DNA from 3 places in the Mesobacillus thioparans genome. Region 3 is predicted to be linked to each of the others. Evidence: riboswitches for the same ligand, from Rfam matches in the RefSeq annotation. Region 3 holds a riboswitch; each other region holds the start of a gene.
What was found. Region 3 has a riboswitch for cobalamin ahead of ACNAZ4_RS21660 (helical backbone metal receptor). Riboswitches for the same ligand answer to the same signal wherever they lie in the genome.
Positions count from the first base shown of each region.

Region 1: another riboswitch for cobalamin. It lies ahead of ACNAZ4_RS06100 (ABC transporter substrate-binding protein); the one in region 3 lies ahead of ACNAZ4_RS21660 (helical backbone metal receptor).
Region 2: another riboswitch for cobalamin. It lies ahead of ACNAZ4_RS18670 (acyl-CoA thioesterase); the one in region 3 lies ahead of ACNAZ4_RS21660 (helical backbone metal receptor).

Region 1 covers NZ_CBCSFH010000002.1:313,795-323,987, forward strand. Annotated here, with positions in the region: gene ACNAZ4_RS06060 (bifunctional adenosylcobinamide kinase/adenosylcobinamide-phosphate guanylyltransferase) at 1-135, opposite strand, end outside; gene ACNAZ4_RS06065 (histidine phosphatase family protein) at 69-698, opposite strand; gene cobS (adenosylcobinamide-GDP ribazoletransferase) at 656-1,441, opposite strand; gene ACNAZ4_RS06075 (cobyric acid synthase) at 1,428-2,930, opposite strand; gene ACNAZ4_RS06080 (bifunctional adenosylcobinamide kinase/adenosylcobinamide-phosphate guanylyltransferase) at 2,927-3,508, opposite strand; gene cobD (threonine-phosphate decarboxylase CobD) at 3,487-4,563, opposite strand; gene cbiB (adenosylcobinamide-phosphate synthase CbiB) at 4,520-5,503, opposite strand; gene ACNAZ4_RS06095 (adenosylcobinamide amidohydrolase) at 5,500-6,303, opposite strand; gene ACNAZ4_RS06100 (ABC transporter substrate-binding protein) at 6,269-7,237, opposite strand; cobalamin riboswitch at 7,409-7,607, opposite strand; gene ACNAZ4_RS06105 (DUF2515 family protein) at 7,850-8,983, opposite strand; gene shc (squalene--hopene cyclase) at 9,089-10,193, shown strand, end outside.
Region 2 covers NZ_CBCSFH010000013.1:66,875-77,067, forward strand. Annotated here, with positions in the region: gene ACNAZ4_RS18665 (MFS transporter) at 1-750, opposite strand, end outside; cobalamin riboswitch at 1,271-1,454, shown strand; gene ACNAZ4_RS18670 (acyl-CoA thioesterase) at 1,622-2,131, shown strand; gene ACNAZ4_RS18675 (ribonucleoside-diphosphate reductase subunit alpha) at 2,109-4,331, shown strand; gene ACNAZ4_RS18680 (ribonucleotide-diphosphate reductase subunit beta) at 4,351-5,388, shown strand; gene ACNAZ4_RS18685 (TIGR03943 family putative permease subunit) at 5,647-6,636, opposite strand; gene ACNAZ4_RS18690 (permease) at 6,649-7,644, opposite strand; gene ACNAZ4_RS18695 (metal ABC transporter solute-binding protein, Zn/Mn family) at 7,720-8,898, opposite strand; gene ACNAZ4_RS18700 (YehS family protein) at 9,227-9,718, shown strand; gene ACNAZ4_RS18705 (cysteine dioxygenase) at 9,750-10,193, opposite strand, start outside.
Region 3 covers NZ_CBCSFH010000019.1:28,963-39,155, forward strand. Annotated here, with positions in the region: gene ACNAZ4_RS21650 (heme ABC transporter ATP-binding protein) at 1-932, opposite strand, end outside; gene ACNAZ4_RS21655 (FecCD family ABC transporter permease) at 929-1,990, opposite strand; gene ACNAZ4_RS21660 (helical backbone metal receptor) at 1,956-2,912, opposite strand; cobalamin riboswitch at 3,041-3,222, opposite strand; gene ACNAZ4_RS21665 (hypothetical protein) at 3,289-4,065, opposite strand; gene ACNAZ4_RS21670 (FtsW/RodA/SpoVE family cell cycle protein) at 4,387-5,574, shown strand; gene ACNAZ4_RS21675 (GNAT family N-acetyltransferase) at 5,571-6,416, shown strand; gene ACNAZ4_RS21680 (sulfite exporter TauE/SafE family protein) at 6,708-7,568, opposite strand; gene ACNAZ4_RS21685 (YqaA family protein) at 7,705-8,283, shown strand; gene ACNAZ4_RS21690 (NUDIX hydrolase) at 8,407-8,865, opposite strand; gene ftsZ (cell division protein FtsZ) at 9,110-10,193, opposite strand, start outside.

The DNA of each region.
Region 1 (10,193 bases), on a different contig from region 3:
TTTTTTACTATTATGATCAGGGATTTCCTCCCCTTTGTAAGCAGAAATCCAAGAATGTTCCAGGTCCTCTAACTGATATTGTTCTCTGACCCATTTTGATTTTCCATTGAAGGCACCTCCAGTAACGAAATGCACCTATCTCCCCTCCTTAAACCCTCTCTGCTCCAGATTAATTGATAGCCCTGGCCGTAAGGAATGCTCCAAGCCCAAAAGTCTCTCTCTTCAGTAGCATACCGTGTCAATAAATACCGGATCACTCCTCCATGGGTGACCAGTGCAGTTGTCGGGATACGATTTTCAACTATTCTTTTAGTTATGTCTTTCCAGCCCTTCTCTACGCGCAGAGTAAAAGCAGAAAATGATTCACCATTTGGAGGAGAAACCTTGAAAGGTTCATCCAGCCAATTTTGATACATGACATCATCTTTCAGCAGTTCATATGTTTTTCCTTCCCAGTCACCGAAATTCATTTCCCGGAGCTCAGGTACAACCTCTGGTACATTATTTGGAAAGAGGATCTTAGCTGTTTCCCTGCACCTCCCAAGATCACTGGTAAAAATCCTCTCAAAGCTCACGGGAATCTCAGTTAAAACCTGTCCCGTGACCAGAGTTGAATCCGTCCACCCCAGGTACGCCTGTCGTTTATTTTCCAAGGTCATCCCATGGCGAAATAATGCAATAGCCACAATGTCATCCACAGCAAAACCTCCGTCAATTCGACACTGGCCCCAAGCGTATCTCCAGTCATTCCGCCGAACCATTCGATAATTTTCTTCTTAAGGAACATCACAATGAAAATGACTGCAGCGAAATAGCTGGCCGCGCCAATATATAAGCCGTAAAATAGCAGGATTCCCACAAACCCAAGAAGATATAAAGGGTAAATCCATAATGTTGTTTTTGAAGAAGCATTATTAAACAATGCCCCAAGCCCCTCATTTTTGGCGGGTTTGACAGTAACAAGCAGGGTCCCCATCACGATCCGGGCGAGGAAGGGAATAGCAATTGCTAGCAGATAGGTAGCACTGTGCAGCATGCCTGCAATTTCGTATATAAAGAAAAACTTTGCACTCAACAGCACTATTACGGACAAGACACCAAACGCCCCTGTCCTGGGATCTTTCATGATCTCTAACCGTTTTTCCTGATCGCGGTAAGAAAAATAGGCATCACTGGAATCGATCCAGCCATCAAGATGGATTCCTCCGGTTAAAATAATGTAAGCAAGCCACACTGCAAAGGCACCCGCTAAATCCGAAAATGGACTCCACTCTACAATCGCAAAGAGAATAGCTGAATAAACGGTACCTTGCAAAAGCCCAAGTAGAGGAAATGTCTGTATTGCTCTCTCAAGATGCTTTTTGTCCATCGGCAATTCAACAGGAATTGGAACCGTCGAGAAGAACTGCAGATTGATCAAAAGCCCTTTAAACCATTTCATGTCTGCTTCTCCATTGTTCTGAAATTTCCTTCAGCTTCTTCCAGTCAAGATGTTTCACAAGATGGTTGGCCAGTTTATCATACTTCTGGTCCTTTTGCCTGCTGATATATACCGTATCTCGCAGTGGCAGTCCCTTGACACTTCTGATTGAATTCAGCCAGTGATTTCTCCATTCATCATTATGAAAAAAATGGTGAAGGTATGTGCCGATGACTCGGCCATCACTCCCATAGAATCCTTCCACTCTGCCTCCGTCTAATAGCAATAGCGGCTGGTATGCTGAAGTCATTACAGTTTCTCCTAGATGGATTTCATAACCTGCTGCTGAAAGTGCGGTTCCTATCAAGGGATGAATCACTCCTTCTGCCCTGGAGGTTGTTTTTACCCTGGCAAAAGTAGTCTCCGCTGGTATAATACCTATTCCATCTTCCACGGAAGAAACAGCCCCGGTATCACTGCCGAACGGGTCGATGAGCTTCTCGCCTAGCATTTGATAACCTCCGCAAATCCCGGCAATAAAACCGCCCTTATCGGCATAATCGCGGACCCAGCTGTCAATGCCAGCACTTTTAAAATTTTGAAGGTCCTTGATGGTGCTTTTTGTGCCAGGCAGGATGACCGCGTCAGGTACACCTATATCTTCCAGTGAACTGACCCAGCGGACTGAAACGTCTTCTTCAAGATAAAAAGGCTCTATATCAGTGTAATTTGAAATATAGGGTGGCTTGATCACCACAATATCAAGACCCTCCCTGTTTTTAGCTGATGGAATCGACAAGGAATCCTCGCCATCGATCATATGGTTTTCTAGAAATGGCAAGACACCGAGAACAGGAATCCCTGTCCTGGATTCCAGCCATTTTATTCCGTCTTCAAACAAGGATTGGTCTCCGCGGAATTTATTGATAATCAAGCCTTTTACCCTTGCTTTTTCTTCGGGGGACATAAGCTCCAAAGTGCCGATAATGCTGGCAAAAACCCCGCCTCTGTCAATATCCGCTACCAGTACAGCGGGAACATCGGCGATTTCCGCGACTTTCATGTTAACAAGCTCACGGTCCTTCAAATTAATTTCCACCGGGCTGCCAGCACCCTCCATTACAATCATGTCATACTCTTCGTCAAGCTTTTCTAAAGCGAAACCAATGGCTTCAAGTCCACGCTCGTAAAATACCTCTCTGTATGCCTTTCCGGATAAGGTATTCGCCACTTCACCAAATAAGATTACTTCAGCGTCCTGGTCGGACCTCGGCTTTAGGAGAATAGGGTTCATCCATACTGTCGCCTCTGTCCTTGCTGCTTCTGCCTGGATCCCCTGGGCTCTGCCGATCTCTTTTCCATCAAAGGTGACATACGAGTTGTTGGACATATTTTGAGACTTGAACGGCGCTACTCGAACGCCCTCTTTTGCATATGCCCGGCAGATTGCGGTGGCAATCAGGCTCTTCCCCACATCGGATGCTGTGCCGAGAACCATAATCCCTCTCACGGAGAACCCTCTCCCTTCATTAAAATCGGCAGCCCAGCTTCAACTAAATATGCATAATCCGCCTCTTTTATAAGAGCTTGGTGGATCTGGCCAAGTACCTGAGCATAAGTGAATACAAGCCGACCATCGCCTATTGCTTCCCCTAGGACCTCATTGCTGACAACAATCAATGTCCTTGCCTGTTGAGCCACTTGCCTCAGTTCATTCATGACCTTTGTTACGATCCTATTCGGGAAATCAGTCTTTTCCCACTGGCCATCTTCATGAAAAAATTCATTATTCAACAGAGTGGTCAGGCAATCCATCAGGACAATATCATTTTTAGTCAGAAGTGTTGAAAGCGGAGATAGATTTCTTGGAATTTCCCATGTTCTCCATTTCAGCCCGCTGAGTTCACGGTCCTGTTGATGCCGCATGATTCTTTCACTCATTTCCACATCTCCTGACTGCCCTGCAGCGACGTAGTGCAGCTGTCCAGAATATTCGGCTTCCATACTTCCTGCAAGGATTTCGGCAAAACGGCTTTTGCCGCTGCGAACACCGCCGCTGATAAAAATCAAAGACGACTGTCCAGCCATTTTTCCACCTCCCCCATCAATTTGTCGTTGGCTTCAGGTCCCTTGATGGCAAATCGCAGCCATTTTCCTTCAAGCCCAGGAAAGTTCACAGTATGTCTTGGGATTATTCCTCTATGAAGCAAGTATTGCAGGAAGGAATGCTGGTCAACAAGAGATGGATCCTTCAACAGATAAAAATTCACTCTGGATTGGGACACCAGCAGGCCATGTTTCTGATAGAAATGGAAAAGCCGCATTCTTTCCTGTTCAATTAATGCCCTCGTTTCGTCTATGTATGATTCACTGTCGAGACACCATTCACCTGCTTTCAAGGCAATCGCATTTGTGCTCCAATGCGGCTGGAATGCTGATATCTTGCTAATGACAGCTGGGTCTGCAAGCAAGTAGCCAAGCCTCAATCCAGGTATTGCAAACATTTTTGTCATCGAACGGATGATGAGCAGATTAGGATATTCCTTTATGTAATGTGTGATAGATTCGTATTTTCCAAGGAAGTCGTAAAACGCCTCATCTACGATCAACAAGCATTGATGCCTTCTGCATTCCTCCAGCAAATAAAGGATAGTGGACCTTGAATAGTACACTCCAGTTGGATTATTGGGATTGCAAAGAAATAAAGCATCAGCGCCCTTTAGCTTTGCATTTAAATCATCATCCCTCCATTCCCATCCCTCATCTAGCTGGTGATACTGCAGTTGGCAGCCACTCACCCTGCAAGCTTCTTCATATTCCGAAAAAGCAGGCTGGACAATCACCGCCCGCTTTCCAGCAAGCATCCTGCCAATCAGCGAAATGATTTCAGCACCGCCATTCCCAAGCAGTACATGGCTTTCGTGCAATCCTTCCTTTCTTGCAATCTTACTTTTCAAAATCGTCCCATGTGGATCCGGATACTCCATAACAGACTCAAGAAGCCGAAACCAATTTTCTTTTAAAACAGGAGGCGGACCCAGCGGATTAATGTTGGCGCTGAAATCCAGCTTTTCGTTTGGAACCGGCAGATTCATCGCTTCAAATAAATAGTGTGGATTGGCACCATGTGACGGCCATTTCAACAAGAATCCCCCCAAACCACAGCACTGCCAGAAAAAGCGGAACAGTAGCTGTTACGATTTTATTTGCTGCTAAAATATGATTTTTGTCTAACATAACAAGTGCTTCGCCCATTGTAGCGCGTTCTGAAATAATCCCTTTATAGTAATTTGTGCCTCCGAGCTGGACACCTAATATGGCTGCCACCGCTGCCTCGCCCCAGCCGCTGTTTGGGCTCAGGTGCTTTTTGGCATCGCGCCTGACCATTTTCCAGGCGGCAATTCTTGTGATGTAAAGCGGGCGGTTCATCGCGACCATACAAAGTGAGGTAATCCTGCTAGGCACCCAGTTCGCCAAATCATCAAGTTTTGCGGATGCCCAGCCAAAGTCCAAGTATTGATCATTTTTATATCCCAACATCGAATCACAGGTATTGATTGCCCGGTACATTAGCGCAAGCGGAGCACCGCCAAGCACCGCCCAGAATAGCGGCGCTGTGATGCCATCGCTCGTGTTTTCGGCAACCGTCTCGACAGCAGCCCGGACAATTTCTGGTTCTTCAAGCTGCTCTGTATCACGGCCAACAATCCAGGATAGCTTATGCCTCGACTCTTCCATATCATTGTCTGCAAGTGGATAATAGACCGATAATCCAGCTTCCTTCAGGCTTTTTTGGGCAATGGCTGTTGAAATCATCACAGCTTCCATAAGGATTCCTGCAAAAGGATGCAGGAAGTAAAAGAAGAATGTAAGCAGAACAACGATGCTTCCGACAACCAGCAGGACAGCAGCGACCATTGCTGTTCCTTTGGCTTTTCTGCCTCTGCCTTTATTCATCCTTCTGTCTAATTTGTAAATAAGTGTTCCCATCCATTTCACCGGATGCGGCCACTTTGGCGGATCACCAATAAACCAATCAAGAATGACAGCCAGTGTGACGGCTGTAAGGTGGTTCATGATCATATTCTCACCCTTTTCTTGCTGTTCCTGATTGCTTCCACTGTACATTCATGTACTCCCTTGCCAATGATTCGTCCAAGGGGAGTAATCGTGCCAGCGTAATCAAGCTTTTGCCCCCGTTGTGTTGAGGCAACCAGGATGCTGTCAGTGGATGTACCTGTTGCCACTGACCCTGACAGCTTATCCCTTATTTCCAGATCGTGAAGCGCCTTTGTCTTCACTTCAGTAGCTGTCATGATACTCTGAATGAAAGCTTCCTCAGTCAGTTCTCCGCTGACGAATATCCAAATATTTATCGTTCCTGGCGACATATCAAAAGAATAATACTCACTGCTTTTCGAAGCGTCTATGGCGTTTCCAACACCTGCTGTAACAACGATAAAGACTGAAAACCCTTCTTCCTGATAGTGCTTATAGGATACATCCTCTAGCATCACTGCCGTCATCATCCCGACTGTATCTCCAGGCTGTAATCCCTGCTCCTTCAAATATTGGATCATTTCTTCCCTATGGTCGCTGCAGTCATAACCTTTGTCCACATGCCGGTTTACAAAAGTGGTGTACCAGCCGGTTCCCGCTCCGACAACTCCGGAAGACATCGTTCTTAATGGGATCGGAGAATTTAAGACAATGTAATCTTGCTTCATCTTAAGATGATTTTCTCCTATTTTTACTTGTGCTGGTTCATCTGAGCCGCCTGCTGGATTCAAGACTATTTCCTTTGCAGAAGCCTTTGACTGTGCCTGCTTTTTTGTGCTGGTCTGCAAATTATTTGAAAACATCCGGGTAAACGGCTTTGGCAAGCTCCTCTACTCCTTCTGTCAGCCTCGGCCCAGTTCTTGTCACCTTATCGGAATGAACATCAACCACACGGTTTTCCTTAACAGCGGTAATCTTGTCCCAGCCTTTCCGGCTTATCACATTTTTCACCGGCTCATTCGTATAGTATCCATGTGTCGTGATTATCACATCAGGATTGCTTTTAATGATGGCCTCTGGGTCTAGCTTTGGCCAACCTTCTTCTTTTACAGTGTTATCCGCATTAATGATTTGCAGCATTTCGTCAATGAAGGTATTCTTGCCAGCTGCATAAATTTCTGGTGTTGGTGATACTTCAACAAATACCGACTTTCTGTCTTCTTCTTTGATTTCCTTTGCTTGTGTTTTGATTTCTTCAATCTTTTTCTTCATGTCTGCAATCAAAGTATCGGCCTTTTCCTGTTCACCTGAGGCAGTACCAATCATGCTGATCGATTCATAAACTGCATCGAATGTAGTTGCGTCGTTAACGACAAGAACAGTGATTCCAGCATCCTTAAGCTGCTGGAGGCCAGCCCCAGAAGTATGTGCACCTGAAGCATGCGCAAGTACCAAATCAGGCTTTAAAGAAACGATTTTCTCAACATTAAATTCCATTCCGCCAATTTTCTCTTTCTCTGCCACTTCTTCAGGGAAATTATCAAAATCAGAAACTCCAATTATTTGTTCATCTAGACCTATCCCGTATGCAATTTCTGTATTGCTTGGAATCAGGGAAACAATTTTTTCAGGCTTCGATTCAATGGTGACTTCTTGTCCTGTTCCATCCTTTATACTAACAGGGAACTTTGCTTCTTCCTGTTGGACCGTTTCAGTTTTATTTGGCTTTTCCGCGTTCGACTGCTCTGCGTTGCCACACCCAGCCAAAGCGCCGATTGTTAATAATAGTGCGAATAAAAAGGCATTCAACTTCTTCATCTGTCATTCCTCCGAATTATCATTTCGATTGTTTCTGCAAACTTTTTGCACAACAAAATAGAACCGTTCTATAAAACTAAAAAAACACCTCCATTTTACTCATGGAGATGTTTGTGTCGGTTCGCCTAAAAAAGCCAGAATCGTTCCCAAACACCTCCTATCCTCGTAGGTTGTGACGCGAAGAATCAGGCAGGTCTCCTGGCTTCTGGTCATTGCTATCAAGCGCCTTCCCATACAAATAGTACAGTGGCATAAAGCTTGAAGCTCCCAGTTACAGTGGCGGGACCGCGTTGGAATTTCACCAACTTCCCTATTAAGTCTCTAAACTACTCAAATTCGTTTAGCAGACACCAGATTCTTTATGTATTAAATTTTCCGCTGGTTTCAATTATACACAATTCGTGTCGAAAAAAGTGTGAACTTGGATAAATTATCTAAAATTTAATTTTTAATGAGGGACAAAAGCAGTTGAAACACTTAAAAAGGCACCATAAATAAAGGATATAATGTTTTGTTCGTTTTAAAAAATAAAAAATCAAAAGACATCAAGATAGCCTTTTGATTGTAAAGTTATGAATATCCTAATAATGTTTAAAATCTGCTCATGTTTAATTATTCTTCTCGCAATAGAATAGTTTCCTTTGCCATAACCGCAAGTTCGATTTTTTCAATGGTTTTGCAATAATTAGTTAAAATTCCTCCATCCACACTGACTTCCTTATGAAAATAATCGAGGACATGCCAATCCTCAAACCAATCCCCGCTCTCTGCCTTTTCATGAGGGGTATCCGGCCAGGCGTATTTTAAGGGCGGGCTGTATAACCGTTCGGCCCCCTTTCTTAACACACAATTCTTGACCCGCCGCTTATAAAGGGACCGGGGGAAAGATTCATTTATATCATTAAACAAATGAGGCCAATAATCTTTCCTTGAGCCTGTGTGAGGATGTTCTTGGGCCCATTTCAAGACCCCAGCCAGAATTCTTTCTTGCTGAAAAAGAAGCGAATACAACTTTTTTCCGAATAAAATTCTCTCGTGGAGCGAAGTGAAATAGCGTAGGGTGCCACCGGTAAGCGAAGCTTTCTCCCTTTTATCCCCTGTACAACAGGGAAAAATGATGTTATTAAAATTCAAAAAATCGTGCATTTTAAAGCTGACCGTACCTGTTACGGTTTTTTTATAATGCTGATTTTGGATCAATCTTTTTTCCAGATAGCTTTGTTCATTGATCACCATCGCAAACGCCAATGCAGCTTGATCACCACTGTTCCAAAAATAACGCCACATCGTTTCCATGAAGGTGGAAACATGAAAATAACGTAAAAGATGGAACATCTCCTTTCTGCCTCTCACACTCAGGTCATAGATCAAAAATTGAGGATACACATCTTGAAATATCAACCAACTGCCGCGCTCCAAAAGCGAAAAAAAGTCTTTCTGATCTCTATCAGATAAAAGCTTTGTCAGCAACTCCCCTTTTAAATCCGTCATGTTCCATCCGACGTTTCGCGATACCATATGGCCAAGAAAAGCCCAATGTATTTCAGGGCGCTGAAGGTAAAACTGAAAATACGCCTGCGTCCGTGTTACATTGTTTTGATTGAGTTGTCTAGTCTGCTCTTTTATTAAATAAATCCATCGTTTATCTTTTTCTAATAAATCAGGCAGATGACCGAAAGCTTTCTTTTTCGCCTTTTTCTTTAATTCTTTTTTTACATCTGAGAAAGAGTTCAGCAAGAACGGCATCATCCTTCATGAGAGTTCATTTTTAGTGGTTCAGTCAAGAATGCATATTCATTTTGCACAAGGAATATGTATACAAAGATGAATATTCGGGAGAGGATGGGTTAAATGAGGCATCGGGTATATAAGGAAATGAATAGAATTGCTGATCAGTTGATTCAGGACCAATCAGAAAACGGTGCCTGGCATTATCCTTTCGAGACTGGGATCCAAACCGACTGCAGTATGATTATCTTATTACGAACGTTGGAGATAAATGATGAAGATTTCATAAAAGAATTAGTGGATCGGATTGCCGGAGAACAGCAGGAAGATGGGTCATGGAAGCTATTTCACGATCAGGAAAAAGGAAATCTGACATCCACTGTGGAAGCTTATTATGCCCTCCTTTATTCTGGTTACAGGAATAAAAAAGACAAGGATATACAGGCCGCCAGGAAGTTTATTTTGGCCAACGGAGGTGCCTCGGAAGTCCATTTGTTTTTAAAAATCATGCTGGCACTGACAGGACAATGTGAGTGGCCGCACCTCCCCATAAATATTGAAGTGATGCTTATACCAGACTCCTTCCCAATCAACCTTTTTGACATCTCCGTATACGGAAGAGCCAACCTTATCCCTTTTTTGATTCTGGCCAATACGAATTTCCGTAAACGAACACCACGATCGCCTGATCTCTCCGATTTATTTCAAAACAAAGAAGTTCGTTTTTTAACAGAAGATCAAGTAGAAGATGCGCGCTCGCTGATCAATTGGATTAAACAAGGGATAAAGGGATTGAAATCCCATGGAAACCTTCGCGAGCTGGCATTATATCGTGCCGAAAAATATATGCTGGACCGACTCGAACCCGACGGCACCTTCTTGAATTATTTCAGCTGTACTACCCTGATGATTTTTGCCTTAATGGCTAGAGGCTATCATAAAACACATCCAGTGATTACCCGTGCAGTGCAAGGGTTAAAAGCAATGGCCACCCGGATTGACGGAAAACTTCACTGCCAGTACACAACGGCTACGGTCTGGAATACGACATTAATTAGTTATGCTCTGCAAGAAACCGGTGTTCCCTATTCATCCCCCACTGTTCACAAGGCTAATGAATACATCCTCTCCCGTCAGCATCTCAAATACGGGGATTGGGCCATTCATGCACCAGACCTGTTACCAGGTGGCTGGGGGTTTGCGGACTTGAACACATTCCACCCGGATA
Region 2 (10,193 bases), on a different contig from region 3:
CCATGTCATGATCCAAGTGTGCTTTCTTTTTACAATGACGAATTGGTCAGCGAATGATTGCTTTGTGCCAGGCAGGTTATCCATGCCAAACCATGCTGCGATTGTGACGATTGCAATCGGGATCAGCCAGATGAATGCTGCGTTTTGAAGGAAAACTTCCTGACCGTTAGATAATTTCTGTCCATCGCCAGCGATGAAAGCGAATGTTCCAGTGGTAATGATTAACGGTGTTACGAATTGGACGACAGATACACCCATGTTGCCTAAACCGCCGTTGATGCCAAGCGCCGTTCCACGTGCTTTTTTCGGAAAAAAGAAGCTGATGTTGGATGAAGAACTTGAAAAGTTTCCGCCACCCAATCCGCAAAGTGCAGCGAGTAAAAGCATCACTGAGTATGGTGTGTCAGGATTCTGTACCGCGAAGCCGATGCCGACAGCAGGAATCGCAAGCACGGCAGTTGTCAGGACTGTCCAGTTGCGTCCGCCCATCATTCCCACTCCGAATGTGTACACAAATCGCAGCGTTGCACCCACAAGACCAGGCATGGCAGCCAATGCGAAAAGCTGTTGATCAGTAAAATTAAAACCAATATCATTAAGACGAATTGCAACCACAGACCAGATTTGCCAGACAATGAACGCGAGCATCAAGGAAGGTACCGAAATCCACAAGTTACGTTGGGCATGTTTTTTTCCTTCAGATTGCCAGAAACGATCGTCTTCAGGATTCCATGTATTTATGCGAGCCATTTTAATTCCTCCATATGTGATTGAATGTTTACAAGATTAATAAACCATTTATATCACAGCCAAGGTGTGACGAACCTCACATTTGGAGACACCATCACAATTCTGTCAAAAAGTCTTGAACACTTTTTGACAAGAAGGCAATTATGGGATGCTTAGAATGCTCATAAGGGTATATAAGCTTGTTGCGTAGCGTTTTATTGATGGGTTGAAAAGGAATCGGGGAAATACCCTATATTTTATTTGCGGTGAAGGTACCACCTTTGCACAGGTATGTCCCCTTATTTCTGTTTTTACCCTAATTGCGAAAATCAAATTATATCGACCACATTTCGATATATATCAGCGGATTTTTGATTTTATCGACCATATTTAAAGAGATATCGAACACTTTTTGCAATATATCGACCACGCCCATAATTTAGTGTTGTTATGAAATTAGTTGAAATTACGAGGCAGATGATTTACTATCAATTCATAACACGATATATTGTGTTGTTTAATTAAAACACAACTAAATATTGTATTTACCGGTAAACATGGTGTCTGAACAAGACTTAATAGGGAATCTGGTGAGAGTCCAGAACTGTTCCCGCAACTGTAAGTGCTGACGAAATAAGGAAGAACCACTGTCTAAAAATGGATGGGAAGGCCTTAAAGTAGGGTGAAGCACAAGTCAGGAGACCTGCCATATTTATGCGTGTTATCTTCTTCGGGAATTGGGAAGGTATTACGGGGATAAATTGATAGGCTCATGAATTTTTTGCAGATACATATGTGAGTTGTTAATTGATCAACGTTACTTAAACCCATCTCCCCGAGATGGGTTTTTCTCATTTTTCAGGGAGCATTTTTTACACACAGGAGGTCAGTAATGGAAGGATTATCTACAAATGTGTCCAGGACTTTGCAAAACCGGCTGGTTTTGCCTCCGGACACGAATCATCTTGGAACGATTTTCGGCGGAACGGTGTTGTCCTATATTGATGAAATCGCAGCGATTGCAGCGATGAAGCACAGCAGAAGAGCAGTTGTCACAGCCTCGATTGACTCGGTGAATTTCCTGTCTTCCGCGGTAGTCGGCGATATTTTAACGCTGGAAGCCGTCGTGATTTCAACAGGCAGGACGTCAATGGAAGTATTCGTGAAAGTGGAAAGTGAAAACTTAAAGACTAGCAAAAAGACGTTGACGACCACCTCGATTTTAACCATGGTGGCAAAGGATGAAAATGGTGTGCCTGTTCCGGTCGCCGGGGTCATTCCGGAAAGTATTGAGGAATGGAAGCTATTCAACACGGCGGACATGAGAAGGCAACATAGGCTGGAAATGAGAAAAAGTAAACAAGCAGGAGGAGTCATCGATGAAAATTCAAGTAAAGGATGATCATGCAGCCACACTGATTACAGAAATCGAAAAATCGTTCCCTCGATTAGATTTTTCACCATTCAAAGAAAAGGTCTGCCAGGGCCTTGAAGCCAAGAATATGACAGACGACCAGATTGATAACATGTTAATTTTGACAGCAGTCGAAAGAATCGGCCGGGATGAACCTGACTGGACATATGCAGCTGCACGGTTTTACTTGAAAAAATTGTACAAGCTTAGTGCAGGCTTTCGAGAAGGAGTTGGTTATGGATCCTTCTATGATTTAATCAATAGACTGATAGAGATCGGGATTTATGATAGCGAAATATTAAAAACCTACTCCCAGGAAGAAATCGAATACCTTGAAAAAGTAATCGATCCCAACAGAGACAAATTATTTACCTACATAGGGCTTGTCACGATGGCGGAACGGTATCTTGCACGCACTCAAAAAGGCGATTTTGCTGAGCTGCCCCAGGAGCGGTTCATGATCATCGTAATGACCTTGCTGGCTGAAGAACCGAAGGAAAAACGGCTTGGATTGGTTGAGGAGGCATATTGGGCGCTTTCTAATCTTTATATGACCGTGGCGACACCGACGCTTGCGAATGCCGGCAAAAGCTATGGCCAGTTATCGAGCTGCTTTATTGATACGGTAGCAGATGATTTAAGGAGCATCTATGATTCCAACACGGATATCTCCACCTTGAGCAAGAATGGCGGCGGCATTGGCGTGTACCTGGGGAAAATCAGAAGCCGCGGCAGCGATATTAAAGGCTTTAAAGGGATTAGTTCCGGGGTGATCCCGTGGATGAAACAGCTGAACAACACAGCAGTTTCGGTCGATCAATTAGGGCAGCGGCAGGGTGCGATTGCTGTTTATCTCGATGTGTGGCATAAGGACATCTTCCCGTTCCTTGATGCAAAACTCAATAATGGAGATGAGCGCCAGCGGACACATGATTTATTCACGGGCATCTGCATCCCGGACTTATTCATGGAGCAGGTAGAAAAACGGGGCGACTGGTATCTGTTCGATCCACACGAAATAAGGCGCGTAATGGGATTTTCGCTTGAAGATCATTTTGATGAGGAAAAGGGAGCTGGGTCGTTCAGGGAAAAATATTGGACCTGCGTCAATCATTCAGGTTTGTCACGTGAGGTCGTTCCTGCGATAGAAATCTTTAAATCGATTATGATTTCCCAGCTTGAAACCGGCACCCCTTACATGTTTTACAGGGATCAGGTGAACAGGCTGAATGCCAACCACCATAAAGGAATGGTTTACTGCAGCAATCTGTGCACAGAAATCACGCAGAATATGAGCCCGACTCTCCTTGAAGAGGAAACAGTGGAGGATGGAAAGATTTTAATCTATAAAAAACCTGGTGACTTTGTCGTCTGCAACTTGTCCTCGATTTCCCTGGGGAAAAGTGTGGTGGATGATGTACTTGAGAGAGTAATCCGTATTCAGGTCAGGATGCTGGATAACGTCATCGATATCAATGAAATTCCTGTGCTGCAGGCCCAAATGACCAACAAGAATTATCGGGGGATCGGACTGGGAACATTCGGCTGGCATCATCTGTTGGCTCTGAAAGGAATCAAGTGGGAAAGCGAAGAGGCGGTAGAATATTGTGATGCTCTTTATGAAGAGATCGCCTGCTTAACCATCAGTGCAAGCCTTGAGCTGGCAAAAGAAAAAGGGGCATATCCTTATTTCGAAGGTTCCGATTGGTGTACAGGACAGTTTTTCAAGAAGAGACAGTATGCTGGTGAACGATGGGAGAATCTCACTGAGGAAATTAAAAAGCACGGCATCAGGAACGGTTACCTGATGGCAGTCGCGCCAAACTCTTCAACATCGATTCTGGCAGGTTCGACGGCAAGCATCGACCCGATTTTCAGGCTCGAGTACTCAGAAGAAAAGAAAGATTACAAGATTCCGGTGACAGCACCTGATCTATCAGCTGAGACGATGTGGTTTTACAAAACGGCCTACAATGTGGACCAGCATTGGAGCATTAGGCAGAATGCACGGCGGCAGCGCCATATTGACCAATCCATTTCGTTTAACATTTATGTGAAAAATACAATCAAGGCAAAAGCGCTGCTGGACCTGCATTTGGATGCCTGGAAATCTGGCTTGAAAACAACTTATTACGTCCGCTCAACATCGAGCAGTGATTGGGACGAATGTGAAAGCTGCCATAGTTAAGATGAAGGGGAGGAAAACGATGAAACTATTGAAGAAAAGATCACTTGTCGAAGCCGATGCGCCAAATGCTTCGACCGGGATTATAAATGGGCAAAGTTCAAATATCCTGAATTGGGATGATGTCCGCTTTCCATGGGCTTATCCAAAATATAAGAAAATGCTGGGCAATTTCTGGACCCCTTTTGAAATCAACATGTCAAAGGATGTTAAGCAATTTTCGATGCTAACCGAAAAAGAACAGGATGCCTTTTTAAAAATTATCGGGCTTCTGGCGCTCCTTGACAGCATTCAAACCGACTACGCCGGCAAAGTGGCTGATTATTTAACCGATTCCAGCTTAAATGCCCTGATGATCATACTGGCGCAGCAGGAAGTAATCCATAATCATTCCTACAGCTATGTGCTGTCAAGCATCGTATCCAAATCGAAGCAGCAGGAAGTGTTCGATTACTGGAGGACTGAGCCAATCCTGCGCAAGCGGAATGAGTTTATAACAGACGGATACAAAGATTTTGCCGAAAATCCTGATGTTAAGAATCTGTTGCATTCCATCGTCTATGATGTCATCCTTGAAGGCCTGTTCTTCTACTCAGGCTTCGCGTTCTTTTACAATCTGGCGCGGAATCAGAAAATGGTCGGCACCAGCACGATGATTAACTACATCAACCGTGATGAACAGCTGCATGTTGGGTTATTCGAGAAGATTTTCAAAGAGATTCTCCGTGAGAATCCTGAGTATGACTCAGAATCATTGAGGGAGTTTGGAACTGCAGCCTTCCGGGAAGCTGCTGGCCTTGAGATTGAGTGGGCGGATTATATTATCGGCAACAATATCGATGGCCTGCTGATGTCAGATGTAAAAGCCTATATAAAATTCATGGCCAATAAACGTGCAGAACAGCTGGGCTTTGCAGCGCCTTTCGAAGGATATCGGACCAATCCGTTAAGATGGATCATCGCCTATCAGGAAGTCGATCTTGGCAAGACTGACTTCTTTGAGCAAAAATCGAGACAGTACACGAAAACATCCGATGAGAATGGATTTGATGAGCTATAAATTTTCCTGTGCAGATTATTTTTATAAGCCTTACCTTTGTATTTTGATCCAGAAAAGAGCCATGATCTTGAACGATCATGGCTCTTTTTGGGATAAAATCCTGTCAAAAGAGAAATGTGATGAACTCCCAGCCTGCAGTGGCAAAAGCAACCAGGCGAATGTCAGGCCAATCAGCTGTCTATTCTCCTTCTTTTGCTGGAATAATTCTTGTATGTGTGTTGGCTTAAAGACTCTTGGTGGGGCCTAAGCAAGCTTGCCTTAATTTCTCTTAATGCTGACCGGGTATAGATAAGGAGATTCCGGTTCTTCGCTGATCTCCCATTTTGATACTCTTACCAGCGGAAGGGGAGTGTCCATATAGGAGCCTGTTTCGATGACACCCTCTATTTTAATCCAGGTGTCCTTTTCGATCTTTGCTGCATCCGGGAATTCTGATAAAAATCCGATGATGCCTGCATCGGCGACACAGTGGGTGACAAGGAACCGGGATACAACCAGCTGGTCTTCTGAGAAGCCCTCTTCTTTATAGACGAATCCATAGAGGCTTACCTTCCGGCCCTGAAACTTATCGATGTCGGAGCTGATTGCTTCATAATAGGAAGAATAGATACTGTCATTAAAAAGGATGGTGGATCCTGTTTCCAGCTCTTTCATCTTCTTATTGTACTCTTCATCAGTCATTAGATTTTCATAACCTGTGGCAGTCCCGGTGCCTTCGGTTAAGTCGGCCTGGGGATAGCCCTCTTCAGGTTGCTGTCCTTCATCACCGGTTCCCAGGCTATCTGCCTGTTCCGCCGTTTCATTTGTCCCCGGGCTACCCTGCCCGCTTTTGCTCGAACCGGCAATCGAAAGCATCGCACCCTTTTTGTCAGCGACAGCAGAATCGAGAACCTTTGCTGGAAGCATGAAGCCTGTGAGCAAAGGAAGGACGATGATGGAGTAGGATATTAGTTTTTTTGCCGTAAAAGGTGTTGTTCCGTGGTCATGATGATGTTCATGGTCATCGTGGGAGCAACATTGGTCTCCATGACTGCACGAAGCATGGTCATCCGAACTTTTTACAGTCCAGACGCGAGTAATCTGAATGAAAAACAGAATCAAGAACAGGAACGCAGCAGCCTGGCTAAGCAGCGAATACTTCGGATTGATGAACAAGTAAATTTTATCCGTGAAATGCATGGAATAGATCATAATGGAAAAGCCGAGCAGGATCATGGCCCTTGCGGCTTGTTGTGCATGGAATTGCATCGACAACGCCTCCTAAAGCATGCTGCTGAACAGCATCAGAATGGTAAATACAGTTCCTGCCACTAGCGCCAAAACGGTCATGACAAATTTAATACGGAACACACTCATCATGATCAGCGTGTTTTTCAAATCAATCATTGGCCCGAAAATCAAGAAGCCGAGAATTGAAGTAGAAGGGAAGATACTGCTGAACGATGCACCGATGAAAGCATCAGCTTCTGAACAAAGAGACAGGAAGTAGGCAAGCCCCATCATCACGGCCAGAGAAGAAGCAGTTCCGCTTCCGATTTCGAGCAGAGTTTTCGCCGGCAAATATGTCTGGACCAGGGCCGCAAGGAAAGCCCCGATGATTAAGTACTTGGCCATATCAAAAAACTCGTCTATGGAATGTTGGAGCATGGCCCAAAACTTCTCAAGAAAAGATTGATTCTTTGAATGGCTGTGACTTCCAATAGAAACGGAAGATTTAAATTGTGTCCCTTTGAAAATCATCCCCACAAGCAAGGCTATGATGATCGCGATGACGAAACCTATGCCCATGCGCAAGGCTGCAATTTTAAAATCATTCCCGAATGCCATGTAAGTTGATGCAATGACAATCGGATTAATAAGGGGGCCAGTCAGCATGAAACCAATCGCTGCTGCTATAGGAACTCCTTTACCAACAAGCCTGCGGATGATTGGTACGATTCCGCACTCGCAGGCTGGAAAAAGAGCGCCTACACTGCAGCTCATGACAATCGCCAAATATTTGTTCTTCGGAATCCACCTGCTGATATGCTCCTCGGTGACAAAAATCTGAATCATTCCTGCAATCAGCACCCCAATCAGAACAAACGGGAAGGCTTCTATTAAAATACTGAGGAATATGGTATTCAGATTTAGAATGGAAGAAGGGATTTCCAGCTTACTTTGAAACCCCATCCCGAGGCTCAACAGCATAAGAAATGCAAGGATGACAGCAAAACCTGTAATGTCAAATAAATTAGATCGGATTAATCGAATCATTTTCTCCTCCTAGTTACATTTACTAGATTGTACTAATTGAATGAAGAAAATATGTGCAATCTAGCAAAAAGACTATCAATTTAACACTATTTTCAGCGTCTGAAGATTTTTCCGCATCAGGCTAAAATAGTCTTCTTGATTCTTCATATCTTCAGCTGAGATGGACTCGAGATTATACAGGGTAACTGTCTCAGCTCCGATTTCTTTTTGAATCATTTCTGCCACGCGGGAAGTAACATTTTGTTCAAACGCAATGTATTTTAAATCACGTTCTTTTGCTTCTTCAATCAACTTTGTCAATTCTCGTTGTGAAGGCTCCTGGGTAGGAGAAAGTCCATTGACAGCAATCTGGATGATTCCATATCTATCTGACCAGTATCCATACGCTTCATGGGCGACAAGCAGATGTTTGTTTTCAGCCCGGTCAATCACATTCTTGAATTCGTGGTCCAATTCCTTTAGCTCTTTCTCAAGCTGCGCGAAATTCTGTTCAAATTCCTGTTCACGATCAGGCATAAGCTCAATCAAGGAATCTTTGATATTTGATGCCAGTTTGATAGACAGGATGGGATCAAGCCATACATGTGGATCTAAGTTTTTATCATGGTGCTCCTCGTCCGGGTGAGTGTTTTTTTCGTCGTGATGTTCTTCATCGGAGTGAGCGGCTTCTTCGTCGTGATGTCCTTCATTCGAGTGAGCGGCTCCTTCGTTGTGGTGCTCTTCATCGGGGTGAGCGGCTGTTTCGTCGTGGTGCTCGACTTCGGAATGAGCGGCCTCTTCGTCGTGGTGCTCTTCTTCGGAATGAGGAGCTTCTTCGTCGTGGTGCTCGTCTTCGGGTTGAGCCTCTTTTCCTTCATGAGAATGATTATGGGTGGACTCGATCATTTCCACGTTTTCTGCGGCTTTTATAATCCTGACTTTTTCGTTTTTCAAGGCTTGCTCGGCTTTTTCCGCAAATCCTTCGATTCCGGCACCGGAATAAATGAATAAATCAGCTTCTGCAAGCTTCAGCATATCTTTCGTGCTTGGTTCGAAGCTGTGGGCGTCTACATTAGGAGGGTAGATGCTTTCCACATCCACAAATTCACCGCCGATTTTTTTGGCAAAATCCTGAAGAGGGTAGATGGTTGTATAGACCGTCAGCTTGGCAGCTTCTGAATTTTTAACTGTGGCTGATTCCTTGCTGGAAGAACATCCGGCTAGTGTAAACCCCACTAACAGCAGTAAACCAAGTGATAGCTTAGTTATTTTCATAGTGAACTCCTTAACTAATTTATTTGTTAATCGAAATGATTACGATTTAAAGTGTAAAACAGAAAATCATGTTTGTAAATGATTTTCGTAATCATTACGATTTAATTCCGAGGAACTTATTCAGCTCCAAACAGATTGGGGAATGACGATCAGAGGTGATCATGAATATTGACATTCTAGAGATCATCCATAAGGCAACTACATATGCAGAAAAGGACAAAGGCGCTTTCTATGGTGAAATCTATAGGCTTTTTCATCAATTAATGGTAGACTGCAGTAGTTAATCGGGAATACTAACGGTACAGCTTTTTTATAGGAGGTTTTTTAAATGCTTAACAATGACATAATGATCCGTCTGCGGTACGGACTGGATATTAAAGATACTGATATGGTTGAGATCTTCAAGCTTGGCGGCGTGAACGTGGCGAAAGACGATGTCCGCATGATGCTGCAGAGGATAGATGAAGATGAATATGGTGAAGAGATAGTTCCAGAGGGCTACATAAGAGTCAACAATGCAATGATGGAGCAGTTCTTAAATGGGCTTGTCACATTTAAAAGAGGAAAGCGTCCAGGGGAAACTGGCACTCCGCCGCTGATAGGGGAGCCTGTGAACAATCAGCTGTTGAAGAAGGTGAAGATTGCCCTGTCGCTGACGAGCGAGGACATGCTGGAGCTTTTCGATCTTGCTGGTGTCCGGGTTTCCAAAGGGGAGCTTGGAGCGATTTTGCGGAAGGAAGGGCATAAGAACTACCGTGAATGCGGCGATAAGTTTGCCCGTAACTTCCTGAAAGGCCTGACCTTGAAGCACAGGGAATAGGAAAGCATGAGGACGCTTGATGTCAGCGTCCTCATGCTTCTTTTTTCAGCTTGATATCTTTCAGTTTCTGACGCTGTTCATCTGGCCACCATGCTCCGCAATCATCCGAAACAACACAGGCTGCGCATTTTTCGAGGTCGTATACTTTCATTCCGCTGATTGGCGGGGAGTAGAGGTGGAGGGTAACAAGTCCCTCTGTACCATTTCCCTGCATTTTATGGACGCCTTTTTTAGGTGCGAAAAAAAGCCGTCCTTGATGATGGTACTCCTTGAAGATTTCCTTTGGAAGCTTGCTGTTCTTGACCTCGTACACGTAGTTGATGGAAGTCCCGCCGAGGACATGGATCCATCCGTGGGAATCGCCGTGATCATGGGGAGCACATTCTAAATCCGACCAGTTCATTACCAGAAGCTCGACATCCTCGCTTTTGTACAGGAGCTTGCGATAATAAGGCTTTCCAGAAGGATTTTTAAG
Region 3 (10,193 bases):
ACCCGGTGGACAAAGGAATTATGCCAGCCAATCCCGGCACCGGTTATTCCTGAAGACATTGTCCTCAATTTCACCGGTGTCTTTAGTGTAATCCGGTCGTGACCAACATTGAGAAACCTTGAGTCTATTTTGAAATCGGCAGCATGATTGTCGTCCGACTCGGGGACGAGCAGCAGCTGGGGCCTAGCAACTTCCGGGTGGGGATGATTTTTGATTTGCGTCTTATAGACAGCTTTAATTCGCTCTTCTTTTAAAACCTCAGCAGGAGTATCGACAATCAGCACTTCGCCGTTTTCCAAAAGCAATAGCCTATCACAATATAACGAAGCCAAGTTCAAATCATGAAAAATCGAGACGACTGTTAACTGCTCATCTGCAGCCCATTTTTTCAGCAAATCCAACAGCTCTTTTTGGAAGCTGAGATCAAGATGGTTCGTCGGCTCATCGAGCAACAGGATCCTCGGCTGCTGCGCCAGTGCCTGCGCAAGATAGACTCGCTGCCTTTCGCCGCCGGATAGTTCAACGATTGATTTTTCCTGGAGATGGGCGATCCCTGTCTGGTCCATCACCTTAAGGACAATCTGCTCATCTTCCTCACTCCAGCTATGGAACCAGCCTTTCTGGTGTGCATAACGGCCAAGCGAGACGGTTTCTTTCACACTATACGGGAAGGCCTGGTCGGAATGCTGCGGCAGGACCGCCATCATCCTCGCAAGCTGCTTCGGTGAATACTGAGTCAGGGGCCGGCTGTCCAGCTCAATGGCACCTTTTCTGAATTCCAAAGCGCCGCTGATCATTTTTAACAGCGTGGTTTTCCCGCTGCCGTTTGGACCAAGGATTCCGAACAATTCACCTTTGCCAACCTCGAAGGAGACTTCCTTCAACACCTCGCCGCCTGCATATCCGCCTGACAAATTCTTCACTGTAATCATGAGCCAGCACTTCTTTCCCTGCGATTTTTCATTAAAATAAACGCAAAAACCGGAGCTCCGATTAATGCCGTGATTACGCCAATCGGCAATTCCGATGGCGCGATGATGGTTCTAGAAATTAAATCAGCGAGAATCAGGAAGCCGCTGCCAATCAGGACGGATATCGGCAGCAAGTGGCGATGGTCCGGCCCCCATACTGTCCTGGTCAGATGGGGAATGACGAGACCAACGAAGCCGATTGTCCCGGAGACAGCAACCGCTGAACCTGTTAAAAGGGAACCTGACAGCAAAATCAACAGCTTGCGACGCTCGACATTGACGCCGAGATGCTGGGCCCGTTCCTCACCAAACGACATCGCATTCAGTTCCCTTGAGTTTGCCAGTAAAATAACCAGACCAATCACGAAGAAAGGGAAAATGATTTTTATATACTCCCAGCCGCGCATCGACACGCTGCCGAGCAGCCAGCCAATGATTTGCCTCAACTCTTCACCGGAGAGGGCGATCATCAAAGAAATGAAAGAACCTAGAAATGAACTTAAGATAATTCCGGTTAAAATGATCGTCTCCACCCTTAGCAGCCTGTCAACTTTGCGGGCAAAAAACAGGACAAACAGCACAGTGGCGAATGCGAACAGAATGCTGAGCACCGGCAAGGTAAAGGCACCGGCCAGCGGCAGCGAAAGGCCAAAGAACAGCGTCACGACAGCACCAATGGAGGCACCTGATGAAATTCCGAGTGTATACGGGTCTGCCAGCGGATTGCGCAGCAGTCCCTGGAACGCAGCACCGGCGATTGCCAGTGATGCACCGACAAGTCCTGCCAGGAGCACGCGCGGCAGCCTGATTTCCATGACAATACTTGCATGCATCGGATCGATTCCCTGTCCCTGGAAGCGGAAAATTTCAGCACTAATGATTTCAATAATAGCGGGTACAGGTATGGAAACCGTTCCGATGGAGATTCCCAGCAGCATCGAGATGATCAAGAATGCTGCTGCAAATAGATAGGCTAATCCTTTATTATTTAAAAACGTCCGGGTAAATGGCTTTTGCAAGTTCCTCCGCTCCTTCAGCGAGCCTTGGGCCTGACCGGGTAACAAGATCGGAGTGGACATCGAATACCTGCTTGTCCTTGACTGCTTTTACATTGTTCCAGCCCTGCCGCGCAAGTACCTGCTCAGCAGCTTTTTCAGTATAGTATCCATAGGTTGTCACAACGACATCAGGATTACGCTCCACCATGGCTTCCGGGTCGACTTTCGGCCATCCTTCCATGTCGCCGGCAGCATTCTTCGCGCCAATCAACTCAAGCATTTCGTTGATAAACGTATGATTGCCGGCTGTGTAGATTTCCGGTTCAGGAGAGACCTCGACAAATACTGTCTTTTGCTCTTCCGGTTTGATAGCTTCCGCTTTCTTCTTCAGGACTGCGAAGCTGTTTTTCATCGTCTTGATAAGCTCGGCTGCTTTTTCAGGCTCACCAATCGCTTTTCCAATCATCTCGATGGATTGATACACTTCTTCAAATGATTGCGCATCATTTACGACGACAACAGCAATTCCTGCATCTTTTAGTTGCTGCAGCCCTTCTTTTGCCGTGTCCGCGGTAGACCCCGGGGCAAGGACTAGGTCTGGCTTTAAGGAAATCATTTTCTCAATATTGAATTCCATGCCGCCGACTTTTTCCTTCGACATTGCTTCCTCTGGGTAATTGTCGAAATCCGTGACGCCGACAATTGCGTCGCCGCTGTCAAGCGCATAAACGATTTCCGTGTTGCTCGGAATCAGGGAAATGATCTTTTCAGGCTTTTCTTCAATGATAACTTCTTCATCAAGCGCATCTTTTACCGTGACAGGGAATCCTGACTGTTGCTCCTGCGCGGTTTTTTCGCCTTCCTTTTTTTCTGGCTGTGCTTCGGTACCGCACCCAGCCAGGATTATGGCAGCTGCCATCCATAACAACAATAACTTCTTCATTCACTTCTCCTCCATTTTTCGATAAATAAAAGACATCTCCACCAGAAGGGGAGATGTCCGAGTAAGCAAATGTTTTTATCACCATAAAAGACATAGAGCCTGTCGGCACCTCCCTATCCTCGTAGTTTGCTTGGTGCAATGGACAGGCAGGTCTCCTGGCTCATGGTCAATGCTCGCTGCGCCTTCCCATACATTTGTACAGTGGCGTAATGCAGCTTGCTCCCATTTACAGTGGCGGGACCGCGTTGGATTTTCACCAACTTCCCTATTAAGTCTTGTTATAAAAGACACCTGTTCATTTCGATATGTAATTTTCCGCTACAACCCATTATACACGATTTGCCAAAAGTTGCTGCAAAGATTTTGTTTTTTCGACTTATTGTGCAAGCAAGCTCCATTCCTTCAACTTTTTATCGAAAACAAGTCTGCCGTCAGGATTGTTGCGGTTCGCTTCTTTGTATTCATCATGCATGTCATCCATGTTGGCAAAATCTCCGATGATCCAGATCGGTATTTCAATCCTGTTGCGGTTCTGCTGGATGTTCTTCAGCGAAAACACGGCACCCTCCTTCAAGGCTGGTATCAGTGATTTCAGGATTTCCTTGCTGACAGAGGGATAGGACTTCTTTTTCCGGATTCCAAGCAGCGTTTTTTCCGGTTTCATTTCTCCCAGCTTACCTGCAAGGACATTGCCAAGCATGCGGAAAAAGTCATTGAAATTGCGGTAGTACGTCTTGTTGAACCAGCCGTCTTCGTTGGAAAGGTACACAAAGCGATTATTAAGCTGATTGTAAAAAGGCAGCTTCAAATGATGCTTGATATGTCCAAGATAAAGAAGTTCGGCAATTTCCTGGGCCGTCAGTACATTCAGCGCTTCCACTTCCTCAAAATCAATCCAGCAAAAATCCCCGTAAGCATGTGTATTGGCTCCAATGAGCTTTTCGGCATTTTCTTCTGGTACATACTCAAATAAGGTATGCCTGTTGAATTCGCCATCCTCATAGCGATGCTTCAACAGCAATAGATGGTTAAAAGGATCGGGCAGCGACCGGGCAAATTCATGGAATTCGATTCCATGCGAAAGCACATAATGATCCCGTTCGTTCATGTGGAGATATAATAAATCCCTGCTATAAGGATGGTTCTTTTTCAACAGCAAAACCTCCCGGAAAATTCTAAGCTGCAGAATGCCAGCGGCTCCGTACAAATAACACTTCTTCCATTCTAACAAAAACGATGGAAAATATCTTATTCTGAATCCTCAAAAACATAATTATTATCCGCCTTTCCCGCGAAAAGAATCCATTGGTAAAAAAGAAACCAATCCCTCCTGGCATTCGTCTATATTTATAGGAATATATTACCTGCAAAGGGATTGTGAGGATAATCTTTGTCTGCTAGCATTAAAATGGTAAGGCCTTCACAAATAGGCGAAATATTATGTGATGAAAATGATTTGGACAGGGTGTAGCAAATGGATAAATCGATTAAAAAATTCGACCGCTTTGATTGGACGTTGACACTTCTCTTACTGTTGTTTTTTCTGACCAGCTGCCTCGCCATTTATAGCGCCCAGAAGACCGGGCAATATGTTGGTCAGAACTTTTTATACAAGCAAATATTTTGGTATGTCGTCGGTTCAGGAATCATTGCAGTCGTGATGATGTTCGACAGTGAACAATACCGCAAACTCTCATGGTATTTATACGGCTTCGGGATCTTCCTGCTCGTCTTCCTGTTTTTCGCTCCTGCCAGCATTGCGGAAGAAAGGAACGGGGCCAAAAGCTGGTTCTTCATCGAGCCATTCGGTTCGATCCAGCCCTCCGAGTTCATGAAAGTCTTTTTGATTCTTGCTTTAAGCACCGTCATCTATGCCCACCATAAAAAACATCCGAGAAGGACACTTCAAACAGACTTCCTGCTGTTCATCAAGCTTGGCTTGATCACCGCCTTACCGCTTGGGATGATCATGATGCAGCCAGACCTTGGAACAGCATTGGTCGTAATTGCGATTTTCACAGGAATCGTCCTAGTTTCCGGCATCACGTGGAAAATCATCCTGCCTCTCTATGGCGGTGGAGCTGCGCTTGGAGCCGGCATTCTGTATCTCGTCATTTGGAAGCCAGAGATCCTGAAGAAATATCTGGGGGTAAAAACGTATCAGTTTGGCCGTATCTATGCCTGGCTTGACCCGGAGAGCAACCCGGAATATGGCTACCATTTATTGAAATCCCTCAGTGCGATCGGGTCTGGCATGCTGACTGGAAAAGGGATCAATGGCAGCGAAGTCTATATTCCCGAAAGCCATACAGACTTCATTTTCAGCGTCATCGGAGAGGAATTCGGCTTTGTTGGCGGCAGTTTTGTCATCAGCCTGTACTTCCTGCTCATCTACCACCTGACCAAAACAGCGCTGGATACGAATGACCCTTTTAACTCCTATATTAGTGCAGGTGTCATCAGCATGATTACCTTCCATGTCTTCCAGAATATCGGAATGACCATCCAGCTGCTGCCGATTACCGGGATTCCGCTGCCTTTCATCAGTTATGGCGGAAGCTCGCTGATGGGGAATATGCTGGCGATTGGGCTGATTTATGGGATTCGCTTCCATCATAAAACCTATATGTTTGCATCAAGTGACAGGAGTTTTGATTTATGAAGCTAGTAAGCAATTATCGTGAAAATAATGAGTTGAGGAAGAGTTTCATTCAGCTGGCCGCCGACATTTTCGGTCTTGATTTTACCAACTGGCATGAAAAAGGCTATTGGGGAGAGCGATACATTCCGTATTCCTTCGCAGATGGCGGCCGGGTGGTTGCGAACGTGTCGGTCAATGAGCTAGATTTGATCTTGAATCGAGAAAGCCGTAAAGCCCTCCAAATCGGTACCGTCATGACCCATCCGGATTACCGTAACAAGGGGCTGTCGGCAAAACTAATGAACCATGTCCTGGCTGAATACGAAGGAAAGTATGACTATATGTATCTGTTCGCTAACGACAGCGTGCTCGATTTTTACCCGAAGTTCGGCTTTGAACGGGTTGAGGAGTACCAGTATTCAACGAGAGTTCCTTCTGATACAGGCCGGGCAGGATTAAGAAAACTGGAGGTTCCAGCAGATCTTAAGCAGATCGAAAAAGTCGTTTATGGCAGAGTGCCGGTTTCCCAGTCGTTTGCGACTGCCAACTCGGGCGGCATCACCATGTACCATATCCTGAATGTTTTTCCTGACCATCTTCATTATTCAGAGGAAGAGAATGCAATCGTCATTTTCACGGAAGAGAACAGTCAGGTCCAACTATATGATGTAATCAGCACCTCACCGGTGAATATCACCAATCTCCTTCCTGAAGGGGAAGTTGTATTCCATTACACACCTGATTACAAGGGCTTGAAAGTCCATTCAGTTCCTTTCAAACGGGAGGGAACATTATTTGTAAAAAGCGGCGTAGGGCGGGAGTTCCCTCGCTTTGTGAAACACCCTTTCACTTCGGAGGCATAAAGAACAAAAAGCGCAAGCGCCTTGTTCAGCACCGACAAGCGCTGGAGATCCTGACAGTGAAGTTGTTCTTTGACTTCATTGGCAGGACCGAAACGTCTCGAGGAGTTAGGAGCCGCAGCTAGACAAGCGTCTCGAGCTGCTCAAAGCTAACGCTTATCGCAAGATACTCGAAGAGGTTTATTCAGGGGAGAAAACTGGCTAGGTGCTGGAGCTGGATTAAGACACCCATATCCAGTTATCCAAACAAAAACGCTTTTATAATTTCCTATCCAACAAAAAAGGCTGAGCAGCTCAGCCTTTTTCCATTGCATTTGTCCTTATTTTACCGATTGCCCTTATAAAGAAATAGACAATAAACAACCCCATGATCACCAGCCCGAGTTTGTTCAGGTCAAACAATTTAAGGACCGCTCCAGCCAGCGTGACAATATAAAGGATCCCTAGCATCGCATTCATTTCCCTGTTTTCAAAATAAGCGGTCATCCTGGCGCCGAATTGGGCACCGACTAACGCACCGGCAATCAGCATCAAACCAATGAAGTAATCGATTTGCGTGTTGACCGCATAGGAAATGAAACCAACTGAGACGATGAGCAGCACTGCAAACAAACTTGTTCCGACTGCTTTTTTCGGATTGAATCCCAGCGAAGTGATGATGAGCGGCACGATGATGAACCCGCCTCCTACTCCAAGCGATGCCGAAACAAAGCCGCCGACGAACCCGACTGCCAAAAGCTTTGGTACCGAAAAATGAGCTGGTGCAGGAATCTCTTCGTCTTTCTTTTGGCCCTGTCGAATCATTTTTATCGCAAAATAAGCGAGCAGCACAATGTAAAGGAACGGAATGACAATGTCATCCCAACCCCGCGCTTCCAGAGCATATACTAGCGGCCGGGCAAGCTGTGTCGCGACAATCCCGCTAAGCCCCATGATCAATCCCTCTTTCCAGAGGATATTTTTCATGCGGATGTGAGCGGCAATCCCTGACATGGAAGTACCCACCGTGAAAAACAAGCTCGTTGTGATTGCTTCAAGAGGCGAAAACCCAATCAACAGCAAAATCGGTGTCAGGATAAAACCTCCCCCAACTCCGAAAAAGCCCGACATCACGCTGATCAACCCGCCCAGCAGCAAGAAAAGTATATATTCCATAAACAACATCCCTTTTATAGACTATTTCTCTACTTAGGATACCATTAATAGTTGGCTCTAGCAGAAATAAAAATGGTATACTTCTAATTAAGCTTATTTAGCCCCTACTATAACCACTCAAAGGAGATACTGTTTCATGTCTGAATGGATCCACGCGATTGAAGAATGGCTGCTTGAATTTGGTTCATGGGGACTATTCTTCGTCTCTTTCCTGGAATCTTCCTTTTTCCCGATTCCTCCCGATGTTCTGCTGATTCCAATGGGCATTGCCAACCCTGACAAGGCGCTCTGGTATGCCTTCATCACCACAGCAGGTTCCGTACTCGGTGCAATTCTTGGCTGGTACATCGGCAAAAAAGTCGGCCGTCCTATCCTTCGTTATTTTATTAAAGAAGAGAGAATTGTCCTGGTCGAACGCTATTTCGAGAAATACGGTGCAATGGCCATCCTGATTGCCGGCTTTACACCTATCCCATATAAAGTCTTCACGATTTTTTCCGGAATCTCCAAAATCAAGATTCCTACACTCATCATCTGGTCCATCATCGGCCGCGGCATCCGTTTCTTCCTAGAAGCAACCATCATCGTCACACTCGGCGACAAAGCCATGCCATTCATCGAAGAGAACTTCGCGATGCTGACAATTGCCCTCGGAGCCGTCGTGATCATTGGATATTTGGTTTATATGTATATAAAAAGATCGACGAAAGCATAACACAAAAAAAAATGCTTGTAGCCTAATGGGCTTCAAGCATTTTTTGATGGTTGATATTTAAGATTAGCACCCGTTAACGCAATAAGAAATTAACTTCTATTTACTGGTTAAGCTCAGTAAGAACTATTTAAAAAGTTGTTCATTAAAAACACTAATTGAATATATGTTTTCTTCTAATAAGTTATCAGATATCTGCTTTATTATATGTGGTTCTCGTAAATCATCGTTTTCAAATGCTAAAAGGTCATTGACTTTTATCCACTTGCTGTCAGTAATTTCATCTTCTTCGAGATTTAATAAACCTCCAGTAACCTCACCAATGAAATGAAATAATATTACTTGATTGTTCGTATTACTGGTAAAGTTATATACTCCAGTCGTGCCAACCAAATTTACATCTAAACCCGTTTCCTCTTTTACTTCCCTCCGAGCTGAATAAAGAATGTCCTCACCATACTCTATATGTCCACTCGGAAAATTCCACTTATCGACAGCAGTAGGTTTATTCTCTTTTATAATTAAGACTTTATCACTACTAAAGACTGAGACACTTGCTACTAATACAATTCCATCTTGAGACATCCATTTCTCCTCAATTCTATAGAATCTTTACTATATATAAATAACTTCTTCCTTCACTAAACTGGTCGTTTAGCTCATAATGAATTCAACAAAAAGGTGCCTCATTCCTTCCTGGGTCGAGGCACCCGTTATTATCTATGGGCTTTAATATATTAATCTCTCCTCCTGGGAAAGAATTTTACCGTTGTAACGGCGGAATATTAAAAGGCCAAATCGCAAAAGATTTGGCCTTTTGTTTGTTCGTCTATCGCCTTCTGTTTCGCTTCCGCAAGAACGCCGGAGTCTCAAGCGAGTAATCTGGCTGCTTGGCACCCCGGTCGTAATTCGCGGGCTCCTCGTAGGCAGGCGGATTGCTGTAGTTGCCCGATTGGCCGTAGTTTCCGGACTGGCCGTAACTGCCCGACTGGCTGTGGTTTTGGGCCTGGCCGTAATTTCCTGATTCTGCATAGGCAACACGTTCTCGCTGTCTAGATTGAGAGTTGTATTGCTCACGGGAATTGGCAATCATGTCTCCAGGACGCCGCGATGTGTTCGAAGGCTGAACTTCCTCCACATCATGATCGAAGCCGGTCGCAATCACGGTCACCATGATTTCATTTGTCAGGTTTTCATTGATGACTGATCCGAAAATCATGTTAAGCTGGTCATCTGTTGCAGCCGCCACAATATCGGCCGCTTCCTGGACTTCATACAAACTGAGGTTCATGCCGCCTGTGATGTTCATCAGCACTCCTTTAGCGCCATTGATGCTTGTTTCAAGCAATGGCGAGGAGATGGCCTTTTTGGCAGCTTCGGCAGCTCGGTTTTCTCCCGAAGAGACACCGATGCCCATAAGTGCCGTTCCTTTATTTGACATAATCGTTTTCACGTCAGCGAAGTCCAGGTTGATCAAGCCTGGCACGGCGATCAAGTCGGAAATGCCCTGGACACCCTGCCTGAGAACATTGTCCGCCTCACGGAATGCTTCAAGCATTGGCGTTTTCTTGTCGACGATTTGCAGCAATCGCTCGTTTGGAATGATGATTAAGGTATTGACGGCTTTCTTCATCTCTTCAATTCCGGCTGCCGCATTCTGTGCCCGCTTGCGGCCTTCAAAAGTGAACGGACGAGTCACCACTCCAATTGTAAGTGCGCCAAGTTCGCGCGCAATATGGGCAATCTCCGGCGCAGCACCGGTCCCGGTTCCGCCTCCCATCCCTGCCGTTACGAACACCATGTCCGCACCTTCCAGAGCATCTCTGATCTGCTTCCTGCTTTCCTCAACAGCCTTTCTGCCGATTTCAGGATTGGCACCAGCACCCAGGCCCCTGGTCAGCGAACCTCCGATT